Regions from separate parts of the Paenibacillus sp. MMS20-IR301 genome, predicted to be linked through region 2. Evidence: riboswitches for the same ligand, from Rfam matches in the RefSeq annotation. Region 2 holds a riboswitch; the other holds the start of a gene.
What was found. Region 2 has a riboswitch for glycine ahead of gcvT (glycine cleavage system aminomethyltransferase GcvT). Riboswitches for the same ligand answer to the same signal wherever they lie in the genome.
Positions count from the first base shown of each region.

Region 1: another riboswitch for glycine. It lies ahead of LOS79_RS25710 (amino acid permease); the one in region 2 lies ahead of gcvT (glycine cleavage system aminomethyltransferase GcvT).

Region 1 is NZ_CP135275.1:5,990,793-5,996,681, reverse strand. It holds gene LOS79_RS25715 (cache domain-containing sensor histidine kinase) at 1-514, opposite strand, end outside; gene LOS79_RS25710 (amino acid permease) at 678-2,063, opposite strand; glycine riboswitch at 2,227-2,306, opposite strand; gene LOS79_RS25705 (glycoside hydrolase family 9 protein) at 2,613-5,889, shown strand, end outside.
Region 2 is NZ_CP135275.1:6,452,479-6,458,367, reverse strand. It holds gene LOS79_RS27655 (flagellar motor protein) at 1-360, shown strand, start outside; gene LOS79_RS27650 (flagellar motor protein MotB) at 357-1,208, shown strand; gene LOS79_RS27645 (hypothetical protein) at 1,224-1,859, shown strand; gene gcvH (glycine cleavage system protein GcvH) at 1,979-2,371, opposite strand; glycine riboswitch at 2,556-2,654, shown strand; gene gcvT (glycine cleavage system aminomethyltransferase GcvT) at 2,846-3,967, shown strand; gene gcvPA (aminomethyl-transferring glycine dehydrogenase subunit GcvPA) at 3,967-5,319, shown strand; gene gcvPB (aminomethyl-transferring glycine dehydrogenase subunit GcvPB) at 5,316-5,889, shown strand, end outside.

The DNA.
Region 1 (5,889 bases), 460 kb from region 2:
CCGGCCGGCTCCAGACATATTCCCCGCCGGTTGCCTCCAGTCTCGTAAGCATTTCGTTCAGATAATCATTCTCCAGATTATGAAACTGGCCGGAGAATGAGCCGAGGTTCAGAATATTATCCTTCAAATCGTAGATCCGGATCGCGAAGATCTCCGGTGCATCCAGACGGACCTGATACATCTCCTTGTCGAGCATTTGTTCAACCTTCATCCGCTCGAAGGAGCCCGACTTCACATTCTGATCCAGGATTGCTTCGCTAACCGAAGGATTCAGGGTAATGTAATCTGTAATCCGGTACATGTCGTTGACTCTGGAATCCAGCTGGGCCAGAATCTGTTCTGTTGTCATGTAATACTGGCGGCTGATCTCTTTGTTGAACAGGGACAGATGAATACGGTACGTAATCAGACCTGTAATAACAGAAATCAGGATATTGGCCGCCGCCAGGGCGATAATCAGCTTGGTGCTGAATTTGAATATTTTTTTAAAGGGACGCCGTCTGCTGTTATTCATCTCTTGTCCTCCGGCTCTAACCGTATACCCGGTTATTCCCCTATATACTGAACGATTGCTCCGGCAGGCGTCAACCCGCCTTTGTCAGGAGGCCAAATAAACCACCCCGGTGTACGGAGTGGTTCGGCGGCTGAATGCTTATGTGGACAGGCTATGATGAACTTCAGCTATGGCTCACCGGAATCTCTTGAATTTCCTGTGTCTCCTTAACCTTCCGGCTTCTAACCGAGTAGAGGATGAACAAGAGAATGAACCACAGCGGAGTGAACAGCAGTGCCGGACGCGTCTCCTCTGCAATCAGCATAATGACGAGAATGGCGGCAAACAGCGTTAAGACGGCATAGTTGATGAACGGTGTAAACGGTGCCTTGAACTTGGAGGCAGCATGCAGATCCCCGCGGTTCTTCTTATATTTGATATGACAGACGAGCACTACACCCCAGACCCAGATGAAGCAGATGGCGCTGATTGTGGTAACGATGCCGAAGGCCTGGCCCGGGATGAGCTTGCTGAGCAGCGCCCCCGCAGAAATCACCAGCGTAGACAGGAACAGCGAGTTGGCCGGCACATGATTGTTGTTCAGCTTGCCAAGCCGGGCCGATGCCTGGTCTCTTCTGCTCAGATTATACAGAATCCGGCTGGTCGAGAACATCCCGCTGTTGCAGGCGGACGCCGCCGAGGTCAGCACGACGAAATTGATGATCCCGGCAGCTACCGGAATGCCGACCAGGGTGAAGGTGCGCACAAACGGGCTTTCCGCCGGGCTAAGCTGGGTCCACGGATTAACGCACAGCAATACGAAGAGCGCGCCTACATAGAAGAAGAGAATCCGCAGCGGGATCTTGTTGATCGCTGACGGGATATTTTTCTCCGGGTCCGCCGTTTCTGCCGCCGATACCCCGACAAGCTCCACCCCGACATAAGCAAACACAACCATCTGGAAGGAAAAGAGGAAGCCTTTGACCCCGTTCGGGAACACGCCGCCATGCTCCCACAGATTACGGACCGTTACTGAGCCAGCATCGGTCTTGAATCCGATCACCAGCAGAATGATCCCAAGGCCGATCAGGGCCAGGATGGTGATAACCTTAATTAAGGCAAACCAGAACTCGAGCTCGCCGAAGCTTTTGACAGTTAACAGGTTAAGTCCTAATAGGATTACTAGGCAGATCACAGCCGGTATCCACTGCGGGATATCGAACCAGTATTGTACATAGACGCCCACCGCAATGACATCGGCCATCGCCGTCATAATCCAGCAGAACCAGTAGGTCCAGCCGGTAATGAATGCAGCCCGGGGACCCAGATAATCCTCAGCAATGTCTGTAAAAGACTGATAGCCCGCCTTGGAGAGCAGCAGCTCCCCCAGCGCCCGCATTACAAAAAACACCGCGATCCCCACGATTAAATAGGTGAGCATAATGGACGGGCCGGCCTGCTGGATCGCCTTCCCCGAGCCCAGGAATAATCCTGTTCCTATCGTGCCGCCAATAGCAATGAGCTGTACATGCCTGTTGGCCAGGTCTCTCTTTAATTCTGTCTGTGCCATGCTTACTCCCCCTTAATGTGTGTAACACATAATAACCCCGAAACATGCAGATTCTTAACAACACAAAAAAGAGATCGGATGTCATCCAATCTCCAGGTTCATAAGAATATCCAAATAAGCTACCTGCCCCTGCCGTTATTCTGCAGCATGACAAATACAAATCCAGTACTCTTCTGTCCTTTTGCCTGAGATTGTGAACCCTTCGGCGCTGCGGAACTCCGCAGTCTCTCCAGAAGCTGCTCCTGCTATAGTGTGATCCATAGCAATCATAGCTTGTGTTGTGTATTAAACTGGTGAAGCGTTAATGCATTCTAATATTCTAACATATTACTTCTTGTGTGAGTATTGCAGCTGTGAAAAAAGTCTCAAGTTATCCTGCTGCTGGAACTTTAGAAATTCTTAAAATATCCATAAAGCACTCAAGCAATACGTAAAATATGGAAAAAGTACATGAAAATACATCTAATTATGCCTGTATTTTTTTTAGAATACTCTTGATAGTATGATATAAACCAAATGAAAGGGGTTACATTCTTGCGGACAAAAACAATGAATCGCACCAAAAAAGCTTCGGCCGTTTTGTTAACTTTTGCCATTGCTTCATCGATGCTGGCATCTCCATCGCTGATTTACGCGGAGCAGACTGCCGAAGTCAATTATCTCCCTCCGGGAGGCGAGAATTGGAACAAGCTGCTTGATATTAATATTAAAGATAGCGGCTGGGGTTACGGCAATACGGTTACCCAGGAAGTATATCAGGAGCAAGCGGCCCGTAAGATCGAAACTAACGACTGGTGGGCCGATCAGCTGGTAGTTAACGGCTGGCAGTCCTTTGATTTCAGCGCGTATGCGAATGGAGCCTTGGAGTTCGACATTGCCGGCAGTCAAGGCGGAGAGAACTTCAGGATTGGCTTCCGCGATGTCGTTCATGAAAGACCTGACGGCAATGGCGGCTTCTACAAGGACAATGATGTGCCGGAGGAGACCAATATTGATGCTCTGGTGGAGGTTGGCGCCTATACGGAGGTGACAACCGAGTGGCAGCATGTATCTATTCCGTTAAATGACATTTTCAGCAGAGATCCCCTCTTTGATGCAAGCAAGATCCAGTTATTGAAAATCACCGGTGATAATGCGCCCATCACCTTTTGGATTTCGAATATTAAAGTGACTTCTCCTGACACAGAGAGAAGCTATGCACCGATCAAGTTCAATCAGGTGGGCTACCTGGGTTATGGTGAGAAATACGCAAATGTAAGCGGATACTATAATGAGTTGCCAGCAGTTGCCGGCACACCTTTCCAGGTCAGAAAGGTCTCGGATAACAGTATTGCTTATGAGGGGACGCTTTCCCTTGTAGCCGCTTATGATGAGTTGTCCGGCGAAAAGGTGCTGAAGGCCGATTTCTCGGCGTTAACTGAGAACGGCGGCTATTATATTACAGTTGACGGGGTGGATGTTCCTTCCGCTGCGTTCACCATTGGCGCAGATGTATACGACAGCCTTCTGACAGACGTTCAGAAGTTCTTCTATTACCAGAGGGCCAACGTTGATCTGCTTCCTGAGCATGCAGGTGAATTTGCCCGCACCGGCCTGCACAAGATTGATGCCAATCTTCCGCTGCAGTCCAATCCGGCAATCACCAAGGATGTGTCCGGCGGCTGGTGGGATGCGGGGGATACCGGTAAATATGTAACTGCGGCTGCAACTGCAGTTTCCGATCTGCTATGGGCCTACGAGAACTATCCGCAAGAATTCTCCGACAGCCAGTTGAATATCCCGGAGAGCGGGAACGGCATTCCGGATTTGCTTGATGAAATCAAAGTTGAAACCGATTTCTTTTTGAAAATGCAGGATCCGGCATCCGGCGGTTTCTATGCCTATGTAATCCGCGAGCCTGAACCAAAGCGTTTCATTATGGACGGTACAGGCGGAACGAGTATTATTCCAACCGCCCAAACGGCTACAACGGCAGGTGCACTGGCCCATGCTTATAATGTCTTCAAGAATGTGCCCGGCTTAGAAGAATACGCCGATAGCCTGCTGGATTCCGCCGTGAGAGCCTGGGACTATCTGGAGCTGCATCCGGAATTTATCGCCCAGCCGGACGGGCCTTACAATGACAATGAAGATCTGAATGACCGGTTCTATGCGGCGGCTGCCCTGTATAGAGCTACAGGTGAGGCGCGGTACAACGATTTCGTGCTGGCCAACTATGCAGCATTCGAAACGAAATTTATGGCGACCGATTTCTCGCATGGGATCGGCAGCCTGGAATTGATCGGCTTTTATCATTATCTGAGCTCCGCTGCTCCAAATGAAGAAATTACAGCCTGGTTCGTACCCAAATACAAGGAATGGAGAGCTGCGGTTATTGATACCGCTACCAATCAGGCTGTATGGCGTAATTCTACGAACAAGGGATTCTACTGGGGAGCTAATTCCAATGTTGCCGGCGTAGCCGTCAGTCTGGATATCGGCAGCCGGATTATCGGTGAGCACGATGAACGCAACATTCAGGTTGCCAGCGGCAACTTGAATTACCTGCTGGGTGTTAATCCTCTGCAGCTCAGCTTTATTACGGGGTATGGCGAGAACCGTGTACACATTACCCACCATGAGATTTACATGCGAGACTTCATTACAGAAATGCCTAACGGTTATATGCCGGGAGGTCCGAACAATACCGGGAAGTTCAATTTCCCGGCCAAAGCATACAATCAGGCTACAGTTGACTGGGAGAGCAATGAGCAGGCACTGAATTATAATTCACCATTAACTTATTTGACCGCCATGCTATCCGATGTGCAGAATCAGACTTTCTCCGAAAGCATACAACTGGAGGGCAGCACAAGCGGAAAACTGTCCGTCGGCCAGTCTGACAAGATAACTGCATCTGTAAAACCGGATAACACCACCTTCAAAAGACTGCAGGCTGCTTCCGCTGACCCGGGCATCGCTACAGTCAGCAATGTCACTTACTCTGCGGCCACAGGCTTGACTGAATTCACTGTGACAGCCGTTAAGACAGGCCAGACCGTGATTCATGTCCGTTCCCTTGACGGCAGAATTGAGAGCACCTATTCATTAGATGTGATTGCCGGTAATATTACGCCTGATCCGGAGCCGGAACAGCCGAAGCCTGGGCAACCGGAGCCTGAGCCCGAGCAGCCGAAGCCTGGACAGCCCGACCCTGTGCAGACCGATTCGCTGGCAAGCACGACAATAGCGAAAACCGCACCGGGAACGGCAACCGGCGTAGTCTCTCTCTCACAAGAGGTTCTAAAGGCCGCGGCCAGCAAAGCTGCAGAGGGTAAAATCACGATTCCGGTTGAAACGGCAAGCGGCCAGACGGCCGTCAGTATAGAAATACCTGGTGACTGGATTCGCACACTGGATACGGCTGCCGTCCAGTCCGTCTCCCTTGAAGTGCTTGGCTCCGCCATTGAACTGGATCAGACCTATCTGAAGAACCTGTTCAAGGATGGTGCAAAAAAGCTCTCCATCAGCATTTCTATCGGTACTGCAGAAGGACTTCCGGATGCAGTGCGTGCCTTGGTCAAAGATCAGCCGGTATATGATTTGAAGATGAGTGTAGATACTGCTCCTGCAGTATGGTCCGGGCAGCAGGTGACGGTAAAGCTTCCGTATAAGCTGCAAGCCGGAGAGCATGCAAGCCAGGTTGTCGTCTACAACGTGGACAATGGTCTGGAGATTGCCATGAATGGCTTGTATGATGCACAGTCAGAGAAAATGGTGTTCCAGCCGGAGCATTTCAGTAAATATTCTGTGGTATACGCAGACGTTAGCTTCAAGGATATTGACA
Region 2 (5,889 bases):
TACGCCAAAATTTTCGAGGCAGCCGGCGGTTATGCTCCGACCATGGGCATCATCGGTACCGTAATGGGCCTTATACGGGTGCTGGGTAATCTGACGGACCCGTCCAATCTGGGGGCCTCCATCGCTGTAGCTTTTACAGCAACCCTCTATGGCGTAGCCAGTGCCAATCTAATCTTTTTACCCATCGCCTCCAAAATCAAATCCCGCAGCCAGAGTGAGCTGAGCAGTATGGAAATGCTACTGGTCGGTATCCTTGCCCTGCAGAACGGGGATCATCCGCAGCTGGTCCGGCAGAAGCTCGGCTCGTTCCTCCCGGATGCCCCGCGCAGAAACAGCAATAACCCGGAGAATCTCCTATGAGACAAAGAAACCGCCGGCAAAGGCGGACCGGAGCCAGAGAAAGCCGTGACCGCTGGATGATTACGTATGCGGATCTGATTACCCTGCTGCTCATTTTTTTCGTAATACTGTACGCGATGAGCAGCCTGGATACGCAAAAGTACCAGATTGTAACCGGCTCATTATCTGATACTTTTAAGAGCGGCGGCAACCCTGTTCTTGAGGGCGGAACCGGCGTGCTCGACGGAAACCAGGGGAATACCGGGTCATCTGCTTCTAACGGGAACAACGCGGACGGCAGCACGAACGGGGGCGCAACCGGAACTGGGATCCCTGTGCCAAATGATCAAACGGCAGAACATCAGCCTTCAGAACGCGAGCTTGCCTTCCGTGAACAGGAAGAGAAGCTGGCTGCCCTGATGGGAGTCATTACGCAGTACGTGGAGGATAACAATCTCGGGGAACAGATCTTTGTGGCTGACAAACCGCAGGGTATCGCTATAACCCTCAGCGACCGCTTTCTGTTCGACGCCGGCAAAGCCGAGTTGAAACCGCCCGCATTCCCGGCGCTGCGCCAGCTCTCCGGCCTGTTCCGCGGAATCGGTGCCACTATCAGCATTGAAGGCCATACCGATAACACTCCGGTCACAGCCGCATCCATCTACAGGGACAACTGGGAGCTTTCCGGTGCCCGCGCGCTCTCTGTACTGCGCTTCTTTCTGGACAGCGAGCGGCTTAATCCCGATACTTTCCAGTACGCCGGATATGCGGATACCAGGCCTGGCTTTGATAATGCGACAGCCGAAGGCCGCCAGCGGAACCGCCGTGTCGAACTGATTGTCCTGCGGCAGCTCCAGGAGAATGAATAAGGGAGATGGACTGATATGCACGCTGACAATGGAACTGCGCCGGATGCTACCCGTTTTCTCATTTTCCTGCGCCTGCTGGGTTCGCTGATAATAATTGTATTTCTTCAGGCAATAATTACCCTCTTCGCCGGGTTCATCTCTGCATTGATAATCATGTTCTCTTCCGGTTACTTCTGGGGAGACCTGGCTCATGTCTATCCGCCGGATAAGCTGGTCCGGATTTCCCTCTCTTATCTGCTTGCCGGAGGCTTGTTTGCCCTGCCCTGGCTTGGAGTCTGGTGGATGCTCTACGGGTTGTCCGAGGACCGGCGTATCCGCTTTTTCCCGCTGCTAATGCTGTTTGCTTACCTGACGTTTGTAGTCCTCTTTTTGCAGGTTAACCCTGCCTATAACCCGGATGCCATGATCCCTACCTCTGCCGGCGAATCCACATTTCTGGTCTGTTTAGGTATGTCAGGTGTAGTCCTGTTCCCCTTTTATTCTGCGGGGGTCTATCACTTCGTGCTCAAACCTGCTGCCCGTCCCCGAAAAAGATACCGTTTCCTGTTGCTGTGTCTCTTATTCGCTGTAATTGGCCTAGCCCTTCTGCCGCTATTGTGGCAGCTGGCCCCGCAGCTGTATCCCGGTTTACTGGACTTTCCTGACCTGTGAACAAACGCAAAAAGACAGACCTCTCACATTAGTAACATCTAATGTAATAAGAGAAGTCTGCCGTATTTTATATACTCTACCTGATTATCTGGTCGCAGATCCGCGCCTGAAATCCGGAATTATTCGCCGACCAGTTCCTTGTAGGCAGCCGCATCCAGCAGTCCGGATACCGCGTCCGTGAACTCGCCGTCAAGCTCCAGCTCAAAAATCCATCCCCCGCCGTAAGGCTGATCATTGATCAGCTCCGGGCTGGCTTCCAGCGCGTCGTTGATCTTAGTAACCGTGCCGGATACCGGTGAATACAGCTCCGATACCGTCTTAACCGATTCGATGCTGCCTACGCTATCCCCGGCGGAAATAGCTGCGCCCACTTCAGGGAACTCTACAAACACGATATCGCCCAGCAAATGCTGTGCATGATCCGTAATCCCGACACGTACTACGCGTCCTTCACCCTGCTGTGCCCATTCATGCTCTTCGCTGTATAGCAGGTTGTCCAGCACTTCACTCATTTCCAAGCCGCCTCTTTTCCACATTTGGAGTTCTAAATTTAGTTATAGCCTAAGTTATGACCTTGCCTAATGTCAATATAACTGACAGGAAAATAAAATTTGTCATCTTTTTGACGTTTTTTGATTGACAGCATGCTTGTAAACCCGGTTTAATGGAGTCAGTAGAAAAACATATGGTTTGCGAATGATGGCATAGGGAGAGACTGTCCCGCACCGAGGACAGCGCCGAAGGAGTAAGCCCGGGACGGGTGAATCTCTCAGGCAAAAGGACCTTTGCCGGACGCATCTCTGGAGAGCATCCGCAGCCTGCAAGGCAGGCCACGGATCACCAACGGGGAAACCTGCGGGCAGCGCAGCAGGGTAACTCTCAGGTACAAAGGACAGAGCGAACGTCTATTCAGTGCATGTTTGATATGCATTGATGGGCTTTCGCCTGTCCTTTTTCGCATGTAAACAGAACAGGGGAGTGACGAGATGGAGTCATTGAGAAGAACGCCTTTTTATGATCTCTATTCCGCTTATGCGGAATCCAGATGCATTGATTTCGGCGGCTGGGAGCTGCCCGTACAGTTTACAGGAATCGTTAAAGAGCATGAGGCGGTCCGCCAGCAGGCCGGACTGTTTGATGTATCGCATATGGGCGAATTCATGGTTACAGGCAGCGGTTCTGAAGCTTTCCTGCAGCTGATGACTACGAACGATGTCAGCCGGCTTGAGGATGGTGCAGCACAGTATACCCTAATGCTCTATCCAAGCGGCGGTGTGGTCGATGACCTGCTCGTCTACCGGCTGGGCGAGGAGCGGTACATGCTGGTCGTCAATGCCTCCAATATCGGCAAGGACTTCCAGTGGCTGCAGGAGCATCTCACTGCTGAGTTCAGCGGTGTCAGCCTGAAGAATGTCTCGGATGAGACGCTGCTGCTTGCACTGCAGGGACCGCTGGCCGAGACGATTCTCGCTGAAGTCACTCCGGTATCCCTGCAGGAAGTGAAGCCGTTTCACTTCATCGAGCACGCGGAGGTATGCGGTGTAACCGTCCTGCTCTCCCGTACCGGATACACCGGCGAGGACGGCTTTGAGCTCTATGCGCCGGCAGATACGGCGGCAGCGCTCTGGAACGGCCTGCTGGCTGCTGGCGCTCCGCACGGCCTCACCCCCGCCGGACTCGGCGCACGCGATACGCTCCGCTTCGAGGCCAAGCTGCCGCTCTACGGGCAGGAGCTGTCAGCAGATATTACGCCGCTTGAAGCGGGTGTCCAGTTCTTCGTGAAGCTGGACAAAGCAGATTTCATCGGCCGCGAAGCCCTGCTGAAGCAGAAGGAAGCCGGACTGCCGCGCAAGCTTGTCGGCCTGGAAATGATTGACCGCGGCATTCCCCGCTCCCACTATCCCGTATACGCAGACGGCGTGAAGATCGGTGAAGTGACTACCGGCACCCAGTCGCCCACGCTGAAGCGGAATCTCGGCCTTGCGCTGATTGATGCAGCCTATACGGAAATCGGTACAGAAGTCTACGTGGAGATCCGCGGCAAGCAGCTGAAGGCCGCCGTGATCAAAGCCCCATTCTACAAAAAGAGCCAGGGAGTGAAGCCATAATGAAACACCGCTATTTGCCCATGACTGAGCAAGACCGCGCAGAAATGATGGAAGCCGTGGGCATTCAATCCATAGATGAGCTGTTCGCTGATATTCCGCAGTCCGTCCGCTACCAGGGAACGCTGCCGATGTCCGGACCGCTCGACGAATATGCGCTACTGCGCCATATGAAGCAGCTTGCTGACAGGAATGCCGATTTTGATACCCATGCCAGCTTCCTTGGTGCCGGGCTTTATGACCACCATGTACCGGTTGTTATTAATCATGTTATTTCCCGTTCGGAATTCTATACCGCCTACACACCTTATCAGCCGGAAATCAGCCAGGGCGAGCTGCAGGCCATCTTCGAATTTCAGTCTTACATCTGCGAACTGACAGGCATGAAGGTAGCGAATGCCAGCATGTATGACGGCGCAACCGCCTTCTCCGAAGCAGCCGTGCTGGCCGCCGGAGCCACCAAACGCAAGAAGCTGATTGTCTCGCGCACCGTTCATCCGGAAGCCCGCCAGGTGCTGTATACTTCCGCCCATGCCTGGGGCCTGCAGGTTGTGGAGATTGATTATAAGGACGGAGTTACCGATCTTACTAAGCTGGCTGAGGCTATCGACGGAGAGACGGCCGCTGTCCTGGTTCAGTCTCCGAACTTCTTCGGCGCCATTGAAGATCTGCGCGGGATCGAGCCGCTGATTCACGCCGTCAAAGGCCTGCTGGTGGTCAGTGCCAACCCGATTGCTCTCGGCGTGCTGGAAACCCCCGGCAAGCTTGGCGCAGACATCGTCGTCGGCGATGCACAGCCGCTCGGGATTGCCGCATCGCTCGGCGGCCCGACCTGCGGATTCTTCGCCGTAGCCGAGCCGCTGATGCGCCGGATGCCGGGCCGGATCGTCGGCCAGACGGTGGACCGTAACGGCAAGCGCGGCTTCGTACTTACACTCCAGGCCCGTGAGCAGCATATCCGCCGCGAGAAGGCCACATCGAATATATGCTCCAACCAGGCGCTGCTGGCACTTTGTGCCTCCGTTTACTTGTCCGTCATGGGCAAAGAGGGCATGCGCGAGGTCGGCGAGCTGAATATCCGCAAGAGTCATTATGCCGCCGGAAGGCTGGCTGACATCAGCGGTGCAGAGCGTATTTTCACCGCCCCGTTCTTCAATGAATTTGTCCTGAAGCTGCCGGAAGGCAGCAGCGTCAGCGCAGTTAACTCCAAGCTGCTCAAGGAAGGCTACCTCGGCGGCTATGATCTGGGCCGGGATTATCCGGAGCTGGCCGGACATATGCTGGTTGCCGTGACTGAGAAGAGAAGCAAAACCGAAATCGACGAATTCGCCACTGCACTGGAGGGCTGCATATGAAACCGGAACAAAGTCTGATCTTCGAATTAAGCCGTCCCGGCCGCTCGGCCTACTCCTTGCCGCTGTGTGATGTGCCGCAGGAAGAGAGCATCAGCTCACTGATCCCGGAAGGCCTTCTGCGCAGCGAGCCGGTCGTTCTGCCTGAAGTCTCCGAAGTGGATGTGATCCGCCATTATACCGCACTGTCCCGGCGCAACTTCGGCGTCGATAACGGCTTCTATCCGCTTGGCTCCTGTACGATGAAATACAATCCGAAGATCAATGAGGATGTCGCCCGCTTCCCCGGCCTGTCCAAGATTCACCCATATCAGCCGGAAGAGAGCATCCAGGGCGCTCTTGAACTCATGTACACTCTGCAAAAGGATCTCGCCGGACTGACCGGCATGGACGCCGTCTCCCTGCAGCCTGCTGCCGGAGCGCACGGCGAATGGACCGGCCTGATGATGATCCGCGCCTACCATGAGAGCCGCGGCGAGAGCCGCTCCAAGGTAATCGTGCCGGATTCCTCGCACGGTACTAACCCGGCCAGCGCTGCTGCGGCCGGGCTTGAGACAGTCACCATCCCCTCCA